3 regions of the Rheinheimera sp. NSM genome follow, and region 1 is predicted to be linked to each of the others. Evidence: riboswitches for the same ligand, from Rfam matches in the RefSeq annotation. Region 1 holds a riboswitch; each other region holds the start of a gene.
What was found. A riboswitch is a leader RNA that binds a small molecule or an ion and turns the genes downstream of it on or off. The one in region 1 is predicted to bind cyclic di-GMP.
Positions count from the first base shown of each region.

Region 2: it holds a riboswitch for cyclic di-GMP, as region 1 does, so the genes downstream of both, ACTZWV_RS07665 (DUF3718 domain-containing protein) here and ACTZWV_RS03325 (hypothetical protein) in region 1, are expected to answer to the same signal.
Region 3: it holds a riboswitch for cyclic di-GMP, as region 1 does, so the genes downstream of both, ACTZWV_RS17975 (OmpA family protein) here and ACTZWV_RS03325 (hypothetical protein) in region 1, are expected to answer to the same signal.

Region 1 covers NZ_JBQTCI010000001.1:749,911-756,331, reverse strand. Annotated here, with positions in the region: gene ACTZWV_RS03330 (TonB-dependent receptor) at 1-2,237, shown strand, start outside; gene ACTZWV_RS03325 (hypothetical protein) at 2,304-3,731, opposite strand; cyclic di-GMP riboswitch class I at 3,911-4,006, opposite strand; gene ACTZWV_RS03320 (hypothetical protein) at 4,297-4,827, opposite strand; gene ACTZWV_RS03315 (hypothetical protein) at 5,045-6,415, opposite strand.
Region 2 covers NZ_JBQTCI010000002.1:399,444-405,864, reverse strand. Annotated here, with positions in the region: gene ACTZWV_RS07685 (sigma-54-dependent transcriptional regulator) at 1-381, shown strand, start outside; gene ACTZWV_RS07680 (sensor histidine kinase) at 368-1,693, shown strand; gene ACTZWV_RS07675 (DUF1840 domain-containing protein) at 1,701-2,027, opposite strand; gene glpK (glycerol kinase GlpK) at 2,114-3,628, shown strand; cyclic di-GMP riboswitch class I at 3,704-3,796, shown strand; gene ACTZWV_RS07665 (DUF3718 domain-containing protein) at 3,917-4,288, shown strand; gene ACTZWV_RS07660 (cation:proton antiporter domain-containing protein) at 4,364-5,914, opposite strand; gene ACTZWV_RS07655 (MgtC/SapB family protein) at 5,975-6,421, opposite strand, start outside.
Region 3 covers NZ_JBQTCI010000008.1:33,179-39,599, reverse strand. Annotated here, with positions in the region: gene fliF (flagellar basal-body MS-ring/collar protein FliF) at 1-1,091, opposite strand, end outside; gene ACTZWV_RS17985 (flagellar hook-basal body complex protein FliE) at 1,102-1,419, opposite strand; gene ACTZWV_RS17980 (sigma-54-dependent transcriptional regulator) at 1,431-2,747, opposite strand; gene ACTZWV_RS17975 (OmpA family protein) at 2,747-3,619, opposite strand; cyclic di-GMP riboswitch class I at 3,769-3,863, opposite strand; gene flhA (flagellar biosynthesis protein FlhA) at 4,201-6,273, opposite strand; gene flhB (flagellar biosynthesis protein FlhB) at 6,277-6,421, opposite strand, start outside.

The DNA.
Region 1 (6,421 bases):
GTACTAACCTGCTGCTTGGTACCGGCGACATTAATAAAGACGGCTGGAATGTGTTTGGCACCCTGTCGTATAAGAAAAATGAACTGCTGGCCGGCACGGACCGCGATTTTTCCACCACCTTTCAGCCAAATCGCGGCTTGTCACCCGACACCCGCGGCACCCCTTTTGCAACGGTGTTTAATCGTGGCGCCGATGCTAACCTGATTGGAGCCGGCCTGGTTGACCCACTGGACGGCCAGTCTGTTACCGCCGTAAACATCCTGGATTTACCCGGCGCTGACGGCTGTGCCAGCGGCGGCGATTTGATGGGGCCTTATGATCATCAATTATGGAGCTCTGAGTCATCACGTTATGCTTGCGCCTGGGATTATCCGGCCGCGGCGCGCATTCAGCAACCGCAGGAGAGTGTCGACTTTATCGGCCGCGCCAGCATTAAACTGGCAGCAGATCATATGGCAACCTTTGAATTCGTTGCCTCTCAGGTTGATGTCAGCAAAGCCTTTGAACCCTACCAGATTTCTCCCGGTTCAACCTTTGGCCCGGACACCTGGTACCCAAGCACCGGTGCATCCTACGACCGGATTTACGATGCGCTGGCCGGTTACTTTGGTGCCGATCAACTGAATTACGGTGAGTCCATTGCGTATCGTTGGCGCTGTATGGCCTGTGGTGGCCGTGAAATTGACACCACGACCAAGTCTTACCGTTTGCTGGCGGCTTTTGAAGGGGTGGTGGCCGATTGGGATTACAACGTCGGCATTTCACGTGCATCCAGTGAGTCTGAATCTGAACTGGGCAATGGCTATTACTTTACGGATGCTCTGCAGCAAGCGCTGGGCAGTGGCCTGATTGACCCGTTTTTACTGCCGGGACAAAGCCAGTCAGACGCCGGCATGGCAGCACTGAATGCAGCTTCCGCACAGGGCGTAAAACTGTATGGTGGTGAATCCATCATGACCCAAATCGACGCCACCGTCTCCGGTGAGCTGCCATTTGAATTGCCCGGCGGCAATATTATGATGGCACTGGGTACCGATTTACGCCGCGAAGAGTTTAAGTTTAACGGCGACGAGCGTGCCGACATGCGTGCTGTGTTCCTGGCACCGTTCGACAATGCCAATGTGCTGGACAAAGTAAGCCGTGATATCAAGGCGGTATTTGCCGAAGTATACCTGCCGCTGCTGGATAACCTTGATGTTACCCTGGCCGGCCGTTACGACAAATACGACGGCTTTGGCAGCACCACCAACCCTAAAGTGTCTTTCAGTTACCGGCCAATGGAAGAGCTGATGTTCCGCGGCGCGTACAGCACCGGCTTTAAAGTACCGTCGTTTAATCAGCTGTTTAACGGCCTGACAGAAGCACAATATACCGGGCTGGATTTAGCTGATCCGGCGACCTGTCCCGGTGGCGTTGCCGATGAAAATGTCGCCGGTTGCGAGCTTATTCAGCCGGTGGAAATTTTCGGTGGTAAAACAGATCTGGACCCGGAAGAGTCGGAACAGAAAAGTCTGGGCTTTGTTGTTGTACCGGTAGATTACTTTAATATCAGTGTCGACTGGTGGGAAATTGAGCGCACCGATACCATCCGTTCAGCACCGCGCGATGTGCTGATTGACAACTACGATCTGTTCGCCGCAAACTGGCTGCGTAACGCCGACGGTGATGTAGTGGCAATTGACCGCCGTTACATTAACTCAGGTGGTACCCTAACCCGCGGCATTGAAATTGATGCCAACCTGACCGGCGAGCTGGCAGGCGGCGCGTGGCGAATTAACCTTAACGGCAGCTATATTGATACCTTTAAAACCAAAGGCCTCGACTCACTGCCCTACAGCGAAAACCTGGTGGGCGAGTATGTGCGTTACTACAACCTGCCGATCAAGTGGAAACACACGCTTAACGCCAGCTATGCGCTGGGCGACTGGAGCCACAGTTTAACCCAAGTGTATCGTGACGGTTATACCGACGAAGAGCCGGTAAGTGTAGCCAACGGCAGTTATGTGCCGGCCGGCTGGAACCCGAAAGTTGACAGCTATGTTACCTACAACTATAGCGTAAGCTATAGCGGTATCGACGCCATGACGGTTACCTTTGGTATTAAAAACCTGTTTGACGAAGACCCGCCATTTACCGCGCACCAAAACGACTTTGCTGCCGGCGCCGGCTGGGAAACCCGTATAGCCGACCCACGCGGCCGTGCCTATACGTTATTGCTGGAATATAAATTTATGTAAGCCTGACTTACCTACATAAAAAAAGCCGTGGTAGTTAACTACCACGGCTTTTTAAACTAAACCGCTTTAGTCACGCAGTAATACACCGCTATAACTAGATTCAACTTTGCCATCTGTCAGCGTAACTAAATTAAAAACAATTGCATCACCGCTGCTTTGCTTAACACCAGCCACTACGCCATTGAAATCACCAGTGACACTGCACCCGGTTAAAGACAACTGCATATCAGCAATTGATGCCACATAATTTGTTACCGAGCCGCCGGTGACAGTACAATCATCTACAGTGCCACTGACAGTGCCATCTTCAGCGATAGTTAAGTTGCCCCAATTGCCGGCTATATTAGCTAACAAAGACGACTGGGCAACTTGTTCCAGACCGGAAAATGACTCTTCAATATCATTTGATAACACAATGTTGCCACTAAGCTTATGGTCCTTACTGTTTGGTACCGGCATAGTCAGCGACGCAGCAACCAAATTATTTGATGGCAAGCTTATGCCTGAACCGTCAGCATCTAATACGGCTACAACTGCAGGCGCTGTATAAGAAAACACATAGTTTCCACCTATTACACCGCCGCGATAGTAAACTTTATTACCTTTACTGATCAATGAACGACCAATTGCACCAATATATAATGCAGGTTGTAATTCACCGTTAAGTGCCAGAGCGTCTTGCTGTGAAGTGAAATCATCAACAATACCGGTAACAGCGTTGTCTTCGCTATCTAAGGCAAACCACTTCAGATAAGTTACACCATCAAAGCTGTAAGACCATAACACGCCTTCGTATTGCCCGGCTGTATCACAGTCAGCATAGTTTAATGAGGCAGCAAAAACGTCATTGTCTTGTAAGGTCAGGGTACCGCTGATTTTACAGTTATCTTTATCAACCGCAGTCAGGTTTAAACCGGCATCAATATTAAATTCGCTGAAGTTTGCCTCCGCCGACCAGCCATCATTCATAGCGCTGATATCAACAATGTTGGTTACTGTGCTCAAGGTGCCACTGCTTATTACCAATTGGCTACCTGCGCCACTTGTACTTTCCAGTGTCAGGCTCGTCATACTGTTTACTGTATTGCTGCTTACTGTCAGCTCAGCACTGAATTGGCCGGCTTTTAACGCTGTATCAGCAGGCATTTTATAAAAGCCGGCTGCTTCGACAATTTTACCATCCACAATATGTTCGTTAATTTGGGTAAAATGCCCCAGCAAACTGCCTTCGTCAGAAAGACTAACGTAGTATAGGTCATCGCCAAGCAACACCACTTCAGTAAGCTTACCCAAATTCTCACGCACATAGGTTGCTGAAGCAAACTCAGGTAACACCACTGTAGGTGGAGTCGGAGTTGTTGGCGTAGTAGGTGTAGTTGGATTTGGCACTGCAACCGGCGCTTCCGTACCACTGTCAGATCCACCACCACAGGCTGTCAAACCAGCCAGCGTTAACGCATACACTACACTCAGGGCTAAGCTCTTTTTCAACATCTTTATTACTCTCCGTACAAAAAAACATCGCCCGATGCGCTTTGGCATCAATGGCAAATAAAATGAAGAAGTCGCAATGGCTGCGCCCCGCGACGAATAAAGACAGACGGCATAGATAGGCATAATCAGACAACGGCAGAAATGCCGTTATGATTGACATCAAACAGATGTGACTAAGCTAATGCAACCACTGCCATCATTAATGTTCATAACGAACATCATTAGACCAGCGGCTTTGCGTCCTGACCTTTCGGTACAGTTTGCCTTTTAATTGTCTTAGCTTAAGACGAAAACGCTATTGCATTAACGCAAGCTGAACGCGGGCAAGATATACAAATAATTACAAATTAACAAGTTATTTTTTAGCCAATTTTGCAACAAGCTTTACAAACTAAGCGCTAAGTAGTAATGATTTTTCTGGGAAAAGGAAAAACAGAAAAACAGGCGGGATTCACAACAGAACAGTGGCACAACAGGTTGCGCCACTGCTGATATTTACTTGATGCTGCGAGTTATAACATTGCATGCGAGGGCTAAACTCATGGTCAGAGGTTGGAGTTAAAACCTATTTAGGGTATACAACTTCCCCTGTATCAAAATCACTTATAAAGGTTTTAATGTTAATCTGGTGCTCACTTCCGCCGGGAGCACCTTTAATACTGCTACTGCTTTGCCAATTAACCAGATAGTTTTTTCCCGGTTCAAATAGCACATCTTTCGCTTTGAAGTTACATTTTGCACCACCGCTGCCAAGCGCATTCATTGATACCCAGCAGTAATCCAGAGTGTGGATCCCTGCAGGAACTTTAATAGCCTGATAACCATTTACATCAAGCAACGCATGCCTTCCCGCCCCCTTAAGCACCTTTCCATTAAGGCCTGTCGCTAACAAAAGCCTGTGGAAGGCAATGCCCATAGTTCTGTATGTTACTGAGTTAAAATAAATAACTGATGCTGCATCACCATCCTGAGACAAATCAAGAATTGGAGTATTCCCCTTATCAATAGTGGCTTCATATTGCTTGTATTGATACGACGAGCATGAAGTGAGAAACAGTATTAATAAGCATGATGTGAATAGTGTTTTTTTAAGCATAATCGCCCCTAATCTTTCCGTAATAGTTATAAAATGTAGTATTACCAGACGCCGAAAATGCTCCGCACTGATCTCATACTTTTTAGCTAATAGTTTTGTAAGTGGCTGCAGGCTCCGCCCCGCTTTTCATCATCATTGTCGTCCTGATACCAGTTAAATAATTACCAAGGGCAGAATAAGCGACAACCACTTAGCCGGATGTCGCTAAATTTAATGCTTACAGTTTGCGAACAAACTTACCGGCAAATTCACGCACTTTATAGGTGTATGCATTTTCGGCGAGGTCAGCTAAAACAGCTTTGTACTTAGCATTGCCGGAGCTACCCAGTACCCTGCAACTCCAGGCATGGAAATCAGAGTAGCCGGCGTAGCGGTTACGCTGCACCTTGGCTTCGCGTTGCAGAATGTCGCTTAGTTCATCCAGTAACCGCTCATTATTGGGCTGCTGTTTATAAATAATTTTTACTGCGTTAAGCCGTAACGAGCCGTCACTGCTGTTCAGCATATTCATCAGTTGGTTAGTTTGCCAATCCAGTTCAGGGTACATTGTTGAAACATCATGGATCACTTGGGCCTGTTCCGAACGCACAGTCATCGTCTCAAGGTAGTTTGTAACATAGCCCTGCAGCTTTTGCGGTGCATCACTGGCCATTACTGTATCCAATGTTGACCTGTAACGCTCTAAACCTGAATAAGCTAACGCTTTGGTTGCCCAAGTCATTTCTTCTACGTCCGCAGCAGCGGTGCTTTGGTAACCCGCTAATACCCTGGTGTTAATAGCGTCATACACAGCAGTGCTGTTATTCCATTCAGAGATCAGCTGTTTATACAGCTCAATGCGTGTAGCGGCATTACCCTGCGTTAACGACAGCAGATAACTTTGCACCAGTTCTTCAGGCAGGTATTGCTCTGATGCTAAACCGGCCGGTTTAGCCTTGGTTAGTATCTCTTTTTTGGTATACCGACGCTTCTGCTTTATCTGCTCCGCGGACATACCGGCAGTTATTGCGGCAAACGCATTCTTGTCATATTGGCTGACGCTATTCAAGCGCTTCATCAAGCTGTTGGCAATGGCTTGCGCGGTTTTGTGTTCAAGCTCAATATTGTGAGTGGTGAGGCCGTTAAATGCATCCTCAAGTGCCATGCCGCTGGTAACTTTGCTGCGAATAACCACATCGCCTAAGTAGCTGCTCTCATGCAATGCAATTATTGGCGACACCATTTTTTCTACCGGAAAAGGGGTACCATCGCCGACAAAACGACGGGAATAATCAACAAAGATGTCCAAATCAACTACGTTGATATCGCCTTCTGCTGCCAGCAGGTTTTGCTCTTTCAGCAGGTTGATAAACTGTTTTCTGATTATCGTTTCAAGCTGCTCACGGCTAAGATAGTTGCCTTTAAACTTCGGTACTGACTGAATTAAGTCTGCTTCAAAATGGCGAACTGCATATTTAATTTCAATGTCGCTGTGCGGATAGCTTTGTACCGGAGGTTTACTTTGTCCCGGAGATTTGCTTTGAGCGCATGCACTAAGCAGTATTATGCTTAGGCAAACCAATAAGATCTGTTTTATATATTGAGTCATATGCTT
Region 2 (6,421 bases), on a different contig from region 1:
CTGGCGCTGCCGGCTTTAGCGCAACGGCCGGATGATATTCTGCCACTGGCGCGCTATTTTCTCGCCGGTAAAAAAGCCCTGAGTACAACAGCAGAGCAGTTGTTACTCAGTTACCGCTGGCCGGGTAATGTGCGCGAGTTGCAAAATGTGTGTCAGCGCGCACTGCTGTTAAGCAGTGATAGTGAAATACAAAGCGCAGATCTGGGCCTGCCCGATACTGTGGACAGCGGCAAACGGGCGCTGGATGATATCGACCCGGAGCAGTTACAACAGGCATTGCTGCAGGCCGGTGGCGTAGTATCCCGGGCAGCGAAACAATTAGGCATCAGCCGTCAGGCCCTGTACCGGCGCATGGAGTATTACGGTATTGAAGCGCCCTGACAGCCGGCTTGCTTCAGGCAAAATGAGCAGCCACAGCCGGTTAAACCTGCTGTGCCTGCTGCTAACGCTGATTGCCCTGGCAGTACAACTTATTATGACAGGCCACAATGTGCTGCTGACTTTTGCCATCTGCTGCGCCGGCATTGTGCTTGCCTTGTTATTGCACCAGGCGCTCAAACCGCTGACAACAGAAATACAAGCGCTTAATCTGCATGCACAAAATTTGCAGGACGGCAGCTTTAATACCAGCGCTAATCAGTTAAAAATGAATGAACTCTCCGCGTTAGCCAACAGCTTAAACAGCATGTCGGCACAATTGCGCAGCGAGCGCGCAAGCTTATATCAGCGTGAGTTGCTGCTGGATACCGTACTGCAAAGCAGCCCCACCGCCCTGCTGCTGACCGATGATAAAGACACCGTCCTGATGAGTAATCCGGTGGCACGTCAACTATTAAACCACGGCAAGGCTTTTGACGGCAGTAAACTGCAAAGCATAGTCACGGCTGTACCCATGCTTGCACAGGCTATCGCCGCACAGCAGCAAGGCCTTATGCATCTGGCGGATAACAGTATCTGGCACTTGTCGCTGAGCCGGTTTCAGTTAAACCAAAAACAGCATCGGCTGTACTTATTAAAACCAATGACGCGTGAAATTCAGCGCGAAGAGCTGACAGCCTGGAAAAAGCTGCTGCGGGTGATTGGCCATGAATTGAATAACACCCTGGCGCCATTATCATCACTGGCATTTTCCGGCGAGCAACGCGCCCTGCAACTGCAACAAAGCGAACTGGCCGGCCTGTTCAGCACGCTGAGCGAGCGCAGCCGGGAGCTTAACCAGTTTGTGCAAGCCTATATTCAGTTTGCCAAATTGCCACGCCCCCGGCTGAGCACAATTAACTGGCCGAGGTTGATTAATCAGTTAGAGGATCTGTACGGGTTTGAACTTAACGGTGCATTGCCACAACTCCCCTGGCAGGCCGACAGCCAACAGTTGCAGCAATTGCTGCTCAATCTGCTGAAAAACGCCCATGAGGCGGGCTCAGCAGCTGAGCTTATCACATTGCAGTTTTGCGAGAGCCCGCAACAATTGACGCTCATATTACAAGATGGCGGCGGCGGCATGAGCCCGGAACAGTTGCAGCATGCGCTGGTACCGTTTTACACCAGCAAAACCGGCGGCTCTGGCATAGGGCTCAGCTTATGCCGCGATATTATTGAAGCGCATGGCGGCCACATTAGCTTACGTAATCAACCACCCGGCCTCGAGGTTACGCTGACACTGCCACAGCATCAGGTGCGCCCGACAGCTTAGCGCAACGTTATTCCCAAGACACCGGACGCTGTTTCTTTTGCGCTTTTTGCAGCATTTCAATCAACGGCACAGCACGCACGTTCAAACTGACATGACCTTTATCGCCATGCGGTTTGTCAGCCATTTCTGCATCGGCTTGCTCAGCTTTAACCCGCTCGGTTTCAGCAATGGCGGCTAAACCCAGCTGCAATTGCGCCAGAGCTTTCGGCACATCTTCAGCGTAAAGCGCTGAGGGAACTTTGTCATCCCGCCCCATCAATTGCAGTAATTTCAGCGCAGCATCTTTAAAGTAAATTAAATCGCCGCTGGCTTTGGATTTAAAGGTAACTATCATACAGACTCCACTATTGGGCGTAGACACTGCCAGCGTTTGCTGCCAGGCTAAACAATAACTTAAGCATAACGCTAAAAGCTCACGCCATGGCAAAATATATACTCGCTATTGATCAAGGTACTACCTCAAGCCGCGCTATTATCTACAATCCGGTCCTGCAGCCGGTTGCCTGCGCCCAACAGGAACTGCCGCTAAGCTACCCGCAATCCGGCTGGGTAGAGCAAGACCCGGCACAGATTTGGCACAGTGTGACCGCCAGTATCAGCCGCGCATTACAGCAAGCCAAACTGAAACCGGCAGATATCGCCGGTATCGGTATTACTAATCAGCGCGAAACCACACTGCTTTGGTACAAAACCTCCGGCAAGGTGCTGTATCCGGCGATTGTCTGGCAGGACAGACGCACGGCAGCACTGTGCCGGCAACTGAAAGATTCAGGCCAGGAGTCAGTGCTGCAGCAAAAAACCGGCCTGTTGGCCGATCCATATTTTTCCGCCACTAAGCTGTGCTGGTTACTCGACAACGTGGCAGGTGCCAGACAAGCTGCAACAGCCGGTGAGCTGTGTTTTGGCACCATTGATTGTTATCTGTTATGGCTACTGAGCGGCGGCAAAGTGCATGCCACCGATGCCAGCAATGCCAGCCGCACCCTGCTGTTTAATATTCATCGCCAACAGTGGGATGAAGAACTGCTGCAACTGTTCAATATTCCTGCCGCTGTGCTGCCGCAAGTGCGGGATAACGCAACAGAGTTTGGTTTGACTGACAAAGCGGTGTTTGGCGCGGCGGTGCCGCTGCTAAGTATGATAGGCGATCAACAGGCAGCATTATTAGGCCAGGCCTGTATTACACCTGGCATGAGTAAAAGCACTTATGGCACCGGCTGTTTCGCTGTGGTAAATACCGGCAGTAAGGTGCTGCACAGCAAACATAAGCTGCTTAGCACCGTGGCATGGCGCTTAAACAGCCATACTACTTATGCGCTCGAAGGCAGCATTTTTATGGCCGGCGCAACCGTGCAATGGCTGCGCGATAAGCTGGGTATTATCCGTCAGGCCAGCGATACTGAGGCCCTGGCAGCCGGTATTGATTATCAACAAACCGAGTTGTTAATCCCCGCCTTTACCGGGCTTGGTACACCACATTGGCAGCCACAAGTACAAGCCGCACTGTTTGGCATGACCCGCGACAGCGGCCGTGCGCAAATAGCCGCCGCCGCGCTGCGCAGTGTGGCGTATCAAAGCCGTGATTTACTTAGCGCCATGCGGCAGGATGGCATTAATGTCAGCAGTTTACGGGTAGACGGCGGCATGACAGCCAACCGCTGGTTTTTACAGGCGCTGGCCGATTTATGCCAAACACCCATAGCACGCTGCCACACTACCGACGCCACCGCGCTGGGTGCAGCCTTTTTAGTGGCATTACAACTGGGTTATGTCGGCAGTTTAACTGAGATTAATAACATTTGGTGCAGTGATTGGCAGTTGCAACCGGAGCTGGCAGCGCCATTAGCCGATGCACTGTATCAACGCTGGCAACGTGCAACCGCTGCGCTAATGGCGTTGGATATAGCCATAGTGCAACAACGGTGGCCGGTCTAAGCATAAGATTTAAAAAAAGTTTCAATTCAGCTTAAATTAAGCTTGCATAAAAAACGAGCGTTAATTAGAATGCGCTCGCTCGAAAGGCAAGTCTCCCGAAAGGGAGTACACGCAAAGCTTCAGGTCTAAGGGTTGCCGCAAGGCATCTACGATAGCTGGGCTGCCGTCGCTAAGTGCGATGTTTATTCTGCTCTGTCAGAGTTAAACGACATGCCTTATGTCCTTTCGTGTTCTGCAACTGCTGTTGCATTAATGATTGTTACTTAACTCAAATTTTGGAGCTCGAATATGAAAGCAAAATTAATCACTTTAGCTACTGTTATCGCCGCCACTTCATTTATCAGTGCTCCTGCAGCAGCCGACGATCAATTAGCCCAATCTATCTGCTCTTATGTTGCAGCGGATAGCAAAAACAATCTGCGTAAAACCTTATCTGACAACCGCTTACGTTTACGTAACGTATACGACGGTATTGTATGTGACGGTTTACCACTGGTTCGCCACGCCATCAAGCACAATGCTGCAGATGCAGCCGGCTTTATCATCAGCCAGTTACCAGGCAGCCAGGTTGCCGCGTCAGGTGACATCGAGTGGGCTACCAGCAACGGTTTCGGCACTTCGCCAATCATTGCTGCTATCAAAGAACGTAGCGCCAGCTAACTATCTTATTCTATAAAAAAGGCGCCTTTATGGCGCCTTTTTTATGCTGTTCTCCGGTCCAACTTACCGGTAGTGTTATGCTTTTATCGCAAAGCAATGTTGCTTAACGTGCTCGGCAATACCGACACCGGCTTCAGACATGGTTAGATAGGTTTGATCGGCACCGGCAGCAATAATCTCGCGCGCTTCATCATCATGCATACTGTGCGACACAATAAAGCCGCTAAAACCGGCATTGCGCAGTTTTTTTGCTGCAATCATTTTGGCTTCCACGTCATTCATACTAAGGATCACCGCTTCAACCTTGCCAAAATCCAGGCCTTGCCAAAACACCTGATCTTCGGCATCAGCATAGAAAATATTAATACCTTTCTTCTGATGCTCTGCCACTTTAGCCGGATCTGAATCCATTGCGATGATTTTACGGCTGCTGGATAAATAGTTATAGGCGGCGGTACCGGTGCGTCCCATGCCCATGATCAGCACATCAGCATCACCCAGTGATACCGGTTGCTCGTCCGGGTGATGGATATTGCGCTCAAACTTCAGCAAACGGTTACATAGCTTTTCATACAGCGGGTGTGCCATACGATTTAGCGGCGCAGAGATAACAAAAGAAATAGCCACCGTTAACGCCAGCGGAATAAGCCACTCGGGCAATACTACACTGGCAACTATCAGACCAAATTCGCTGTAGTTAGTCAGGCTGATACTGGTTAAGAAAGCACTGCGCGCCCGCAATTTAAACATGATTAACAACAAGAAAAACAATATCGCTTTCACCGGCAGTAACAACGACATCACACCGGCAAATAGCCAGGCATTGGCATCCGGCAAGCCGTCGATACCAATTTGTAAAAAGAACCCTACCAGAAAGAATTCTTTAATACTCCACAACGATTTCGACAGCTCGCCGGCCCGGGCATGCTTAGCTAACAAGGCGCCAAACACCAGTGCGCCTAACTCAGAACTTAACCCCACCAGCTCAAAGCCCTGGCCGCCTATTACCAGTGCCAGCATTAAACCAAACAAAATCAGTAAGTCTTCATGGCCGCTGGCATCAAGCAATTTGTACAGCAGCGGTCGCAGTAGCGGTAAGCCAAACACCAGCAGTGCCCAGGGCGATGGTGTAGTGCCGTTAGCCAGGCTCATTACCAGCAGTGCCAATAAGTCCTGTACAATCAGAATACCTATAGCGACCCGGCCATGAAAGGCGCGGATCTCGCGTTTGCCTTCCAATACCTTTGCCGCCAACACTGTGCTGGAAAATGCCAGCGCTACCGCTAACATTAAGGCCTGATACCAACTAACGTCAAAAATAAACAGTACCGCAGGTAAGGTAAGAATAATCGACAAGGCAAAATGCAGAGTACTGCCACCCAGTACTTCAGGCTTGGCCAGACTACGTACATTTAACTTCAGGCCAACTGTAAACAACAGCAGTAATACGCCCAAATGGGCAACGTGATGAATTATCGACGGCCCTTCCGGCGGTAAGCTAAGGTCTGAAGCAGTAGCAGAGATAACAAAGCCCGCCAACAAGTACCCCACTAACGGCGGTAAGCCTATGGCACGAACCAGTAAACCTAAAGAAAACGCAAAACCAATCCAGACAGCTTCAAGCATGTAATCCGTCCATTTTTATATTGTTATTCAAGATACTAACTCACTTTTGTCATAGCTGCATTAATGTGGATCATCAATATCTGCCCGCTGCGCGGCTTTGTTATCTTCTTTGCGCCGGCCAAACAAGCTGCCGTTACTGCGGGTGATCCACTCGTTATAAGTGCGGTGCACACCACGGCGCATAGCAGAAGATGAGTTTTCCAGTATATCTATGCCTACCAGCACAAACACCACCAGCACCGACAGCTTAATCGCTACCAGGTCTTCACCGATACCTATGCATACCCCCACGGCGGCCAACACCCAAATTGTTGCAGCTGAGGTGACGCCCAGTACCATACCATCGCGCGCTAACATTACCCCGGCGCCGAGAAACCCCACCCCGGTTATCACCTGGCCGATAATACGCGATGGATCGGTCATACTACTGTTTACCGACATAGAGGCCGCGATAAACACATAAGTCCCCATCACAATCAAAATAGAGGTACGAATACCGGCCGGTTT
Region 3 (6,421 bases), on a different contig from region 1:
GTAACGGCGCGGCCGCTGTCAAACTGACGGCTGCTTTCATTGCGCTCTGAAGTGCGCTGATTATTATCTTCAGCTTGTTGATCGGCCGGTAACGGTGGTTGGTTGGCCAACGCGCCCGGAATACCCATCGCCAGCTGGTCCAGCATGGTATCGGTTTTGATGGATTCAGACCGCACCACAGACTCCGGGTCTATTGCCTCGCGGGTTTCTTCTACCACACTGAAATCAACATCTGACGACACCTGGATGCGGTAATTACCGTCACCTAAAATCGGCAACAGCATAATAGAAGCACGCTGCTCGATATTGCGTTCCAGCTTTTGCACAAAGGCCAGTTTTTTATCGGTTTCTTTACCTACCGGCGTCTCGTCGTACAATTCACCGGTCAGCAGTTTACCGCGCTGATCCACTACCGATATTTTGCGCGGGTCTAAGCCCGGCACACTGCCGGCGATCAGGCTGACAATGGCTTCCACCTGATTTGGCTTTAACTCGTAGCCCGGGGCTAAATCAACCATCACTGAGGCGGCAGATTTTTCTTCCTGGCGGCCGACAAACAAATTGCGTTTGGGCACTGCCAAATGCACGCGGCTGTTGCGAATGCCGTCCATGGTAATAATGGTGCGGGCCAACTCGCCTTCCAGCGCATGCTGGTACTGCATAGACTCCATAAACTGGCTGGTGCCCATAGTGACTTTTTCACCTATGGTAGACAGCCCTTCCGGCATGGCCGCTTTAATGCCGCGTGCGGCCAGCGTAATACGGGCGTCGGCTAAGCGGTCCTGCGGCACCATAATGTTGCCGCTGTCGGTGTCGATACGAAACGCCACCTTTTCTTTATCCAGAATTTCCAGAATACCGGCTTTGTCGTAATGTTCCTGGTTGCCATACAGCGGCACATAGTTTTTCGCCGAGGTCCACAGGATCAGCACTATAGTCGCCGCCACCAGGGTTGCCAGCAGCGCTATAGACGCTATGCTGCGATCACCGCCCGGTAACCAGCTGAACCGGTTAGACAAATTAATGACTTTCTCGCGAAAGTTGCCCTCGATACTGACCGGGGGCATAGTTTTAACCACTTCGCCTTTCATTGCATTGTCCTTACAGTGACATTCGCATCACGTCATCAATGCCGCTCAGTACCTTGTTGCGTACCTGCATCAGCATGGAGAAACTTAAATCCGCTTTTTGGCTGGCTACCATGGCGCCAACCACGTCGTCACTGCGACCGGTATCGACTGCCGTCATCAGATCTGCCGCAATATTTTGCTGCTGGTTCACAGAGCGGATAACCTTGCTAAAATCACTGCTAATGCCGCTATCGTTACTGGCTGGGGTAATCTGTTCACTGCCGGCAACCTGTTGTAATCTGGTCATCATTTGCAGCATCTGGCTTTGACTGTCTATCGGTGAAATCATACTGGTTATCCTTAAGAAGCTAATGCGTCTATGTCGACACCATGCTCACGCATGGCTGCTATTTTGTAACGCAGGGCGCGGGTGCTGACACCCAACGCCTGCGCCGTACGGGTACGGTGGCCGTTAAACTTATTCAGTACATTTAAAATGTAATCAAATTCGGCGTCTTTCTTACTTTGCTTGAGCAAGCTGGCGCAAATTGCGGCCGCTTGCGGGTGGCACTGCGGTAAATTTAAATCGGCTATTTGCAGCTCAATACCACGCGCCATCACTAAAGCACGCTGCATAATGTTTTCCAGCTCACGCACATTACCCGGCCAGTTGTATTGCAACATCACATCGGCCGCACCACGGCTTAAACGGTACTTGCCGTTGCCGTACTTATTAATAAAGAACTCTGCCAGTGGCAAAATATCGTCGCGCCGCTCGCGCAGTGCCGGCCAGCTCAGTGGCAACACATCCAACCGGTAGAATAAATCTTCACGGAACAGGCCTTGCTCTACCTGGCTACGCAAGTTTTTGTTACTGGCTGCAATCACGCGAATATCCAGCTTAATGCGGCTGTTGCTGCCCAGCCGCTCTACTTCACGCTCCTGCAATACCCGCAGCAATTTGGCCTGCAGTGCCAGTGGCAGCTCGGATATTTCATCCAGCAAAATAGTGCCGCCGTTGGCCGCTTCAAACTTACCTATCTGTTGGTTTACCGCACCGGTAAAAGCGCCTTTGTTGTGGCCAAATAGCATGGCCTCCAGCATATGTTCCGGAATAGCGGCACAGTTCACGGCAATAAACGGCTTGTCAGCACGATCTGAAGCCTGATGAATAAACTGCGCCAGCCGCTCTTTGCCGGTACCGGATTCACCGAGGATCAACACGCTGGCTTCGGTTTGCGCAGCACGGTTAGCCAACTGCAAAATCTGCCGGCTGGCGTGCGATACCGCTACCAGATCCTTTAAGCCGCGGCTCATCGCACTGGCATTACGGATTGAGGTTTTTAACTGCGAGCAGAAAAAAGGCTTTAGTAAATAATCTATTGCGCCGCTTTGTAAGGTATCGGACGCCAACTCACTTTGATCGTTACCGACCATACTGATAATTTGCGCCGCCGGCAGCTTGCGGCACACCAGGCTAACCAGATCCGGTAACGCCATTTGCGGCAGGTCGCAGTCAATAAAGGCCAGCGCCGGTTGATAATCATGGCACAGGCCGACGATTTCAGTAACATCGGCAGTGTGCAGCAGCTGGTAACCTTCACTTTGAATGCATTGGCGTACTTCAGCATCAGGCTGTTGTTGGGCTATCCACAGTACATAAGCAGAATGTTTCATTATTCCGCCTCCTGCTGCGCGCCGCTACGGATTAACCGCACCGATACGCGGCGGTTAGCTTGCTCCGGCTTACCCTGGCTGTTCAACAGCGGATAACGGTTACCATGAGCGCGGATTTCTAACTTAGATGCACTCACGCCCAACTCAATCAACTGCGCAGCGACTTCATCAGCCCTTTCCTGCGACAGCACACGGTTCGCCAATACAGTGCCGACATCATCGGTATGCCCATCGATAAGTATTTTGCTGACTGAGGGGTCTAATTGCAGATAGCGCGCCAGTTTTTGCAACTGCGGCAACTGTTGCCGCGTCAGGGTACGCTGGCCATCAGCAAACTGAATTTCGCTGTCTCTGGCTTGTTGCCAGGATAACGGCGACATTTGCGCCACGCAGCCACGGAACTGCTCCACCGCGCCGGAACCGCTGACACTGGTAAGCAGTATTTGTTGTTTATGCTGCTTATCACTGAGCTCAAATTGCAGCCAGTTACCGAATTGAATTTGCTGTAATAAAGGTAAGGCACCGGTGATAAAGCTGACTTTAGTATCGTGGTATAGCTCGGCGTTGTAGGGAAAATCTGCCGCGGCTGTCGCCGCGCCTGGTTGCCAATCGGCAGGCCGGGCGGCCACGCTGGCTTGTGCTAACGCATAGTAAGGTTGTGCTAATGCCAGATCCAAGCGCAGCGAATGGCCGGGTTCTGCCAGAAAACTGACATCACCCACGCCGTTAACTACTTGCTGTAACCGACAATGAAAAGCGCTGCTGTGCAACTGCCAGTCTGCCTGTTCTGCCGGTTGCACCAGCAACGCAGCCGCCAGTGCACCGCCGGCGGCAGAGGCACTAAGCCAGAGACTCAGAGATAACAATGACACATCAATATCCTTTTAATTAACCACAACCGTTACTGCCGGGCAGTAACACCAAAAGTTGAAGAAAATAAAAGGAAAACCGCATAGAAAGCGCTCTGTTCTGACACGGACAGCCGTGCAGGCAGAGGCATACCCGAAGGATGCCGCTAAGCTAATGCAACCCCGCTATCGTAGCGTTTTTAATAAAAACGTCGTAGACCGGAGGCTTTGCGTCCTGCCCTTTCGGTGCAGTTTGCCTTTTAATTGTCTTAACCTGTTCATAAAAAGCTATGCCATTTATGAACTGAAACTGAATAAATTAAAAGATAACTAAATTAGCACTGCAAGGCAAGCATCTTTTTTCACAAGATCTTATTAGATCTTTAGGATCATCAACTTGCCGCAGTTTATTTTTTCGCCTCTCGTTACATAATTGCCACAACTGCTCGGACCAGCCAGGCTGATTTTTGACTAACTATGTGCAAATAACTGCAAAACTATCTAAACAGAGCCTTTATATCCGCCGTATATTAGCTACAGCCTGTTACATCAACATGACAGCTGTAGCCGGACCCGCTAACGCCCCGCTTGCTTGTCAGCTGCAGTTAGCCCAGCGCACCTATGACATTTACCCGCACCGTTTCCGGAATTTCGTTATAGGACAACACCGCCAGCGAGTTCTGCGTGAAAGTACGCGCATAACGTGCCAACAACGGCCGCAACTGCGGCACCACGACCAGCGCAGGCGTTAAGCCCTGCTGCTGCATCTGGCTGCTGATCAACGGCATATTGCGCTGGAACTGGCTTAGCAGGTTTGGCGCCACCGGGAAGCTGTCCAGTGCTACTTTGCCGGCCTGCATCGCTTGGTTTAGTGCACTTTGTAAGGTTTGCTCCAGCTTTTCATCCAGCGTAAAGGCGCTCAGCTCTTCTTTATCACCGCTGATCTGCCGCACTAAGGCGCGTTGCAAGGCACAGCGCACATCCGATGTTAGTAAGATAGGATCTTTGGTCACTTCGCTGCTGTCGAGCAAGGTGCTGGCGATGCTGAGAATATCGCCCAGGCTGACCTGCTCGCGCAGTAGTAAGCGGTACACTTTAAGCTGTACTGTTGCGGTCAGCGCTTTATCCAGCGCTTCAGCCAATACCGGCGCCACTGAGGCCAGCCGTTTATTCAACTGTTTTACATCCTCATACACAAACAGCTCAGATAAATGCTCTTTAATCACTTTGCCGGCATGGGTGGCAATAACAGTAGCCAGATCCACCACCGAATAACCTAAATTCAAGGCTTTGGCCCGGCTGTTGTTATCTATCCACACCGCTTCCAGGCCATAGGCCGGATCCCGCGTGATCTCGCCGTCCAGCTGGCCATAAATATCGCCGGTATTCAGTGCCAGCAACTGCTGCGGGTTTAACCGGCCGGTCGTCAGCGGCACCCCGGCCAGTTTAATGCGGTATTCTTGCGGGTTAAGCTGCAAATTATCGCGCACCCGCACTTCCGGCAATAAAAAGCCGCTTTGTTCCGATAAGGTTTTGCGAATACCGCGCAGGGTTTGCACCAGCTCTTCGCCTTTGTCTTTATCGGCCAGGTACACCAGGCGGAAACCTAATTCAATTGAGATCCGGTCAACATGCGGAATATCTTCCCAGCGCAGCGCCGACGGCGTTTGCGCTATGCTCTCCGTCAGCAACTCGGCTTCAGCCAGATCACCTTTGTCGACCCGCTGCTGCAAGCGCCAGGCAACATACACCAGCGGTAAGCCAAAGCCGATAAACGCCAGCCCCGGCATACCCGGCACCAGACCCAAAATCAGCATAATGCCGCCGGTGGTCAGCAGCACCCTGGGTGACGCCAGCAGTTGCCGGCCCACTTCGTCCGACATTTCGCCTTCGTCGTTCATCCGCGTCACGATAATGGCGGCGGCAACGGCCAACAGCAGCGACGGAATTTGGGCTACTAAGCCATCACCTATGGTTAACAGCGCAAAACGCTGGAAGGCTTCCCCCATACTCAAGCCGTGTTGGAACACACCGATGCTGATACCGCCTATCAGGTTAATCACCAGAATAATTAACCCGGCAATAGCATCACCGCGAACAAACTTAGAGGCCCCGTCCATCGAACCGTAAAAATCAGCTTCGCGTGCCACTTCATTGCGCCGCTCTTTAGCTTGCTCCGGACCAATTAAACCGGCGTTCAGGTCGGCATCTATCGCCATCTGCTTACCGGGTAAGGCATCGAGGGTGAAACGGGCGGCAACTTCAGAAATACGTTCGCCACCTTTGGTGATCACAACAAAGTTGATCACCATCAGAATAATAAACACCACCATACCGACAACATAGTTGCCGCCAATTACCACTTCACCAAAGGCCTGGATCACGCGGCCGGCAACATCTGAGCCTTCATGGCCATGCAGCAACACCACCCGGGTAGAGGCAATATTCAGCGTCAACCGCATTAAGGTAGCCACCAGCAATACCGTGGGGAACACCGAAAAATCCAGCGGTTTTTTGCTCGACACCGCCACCAGCAGTACGATCACCGACAGCACTATGTTAAAGGTAAACAACGCATCCAGCATCCAGGCCGGCAGTGGCAACACCACCATCGCCAAAATAGCCAGCAGCAATACGGGAATTGCGGTATAGGGTTGGGTAAGAGTACGCCAGTTCACTGTTTAACTACCTCGGACATTAGCTTGGTCTAACAAATTTTTCGGGATCTCCAACGCCGGTAACGGCGCCGGTTGCTGGCCACGGCCATTCTTGTAAGCTTTTAACTGCATAACGTAAGTCAGCACGTAAGCTACCGCCGTGTATAAA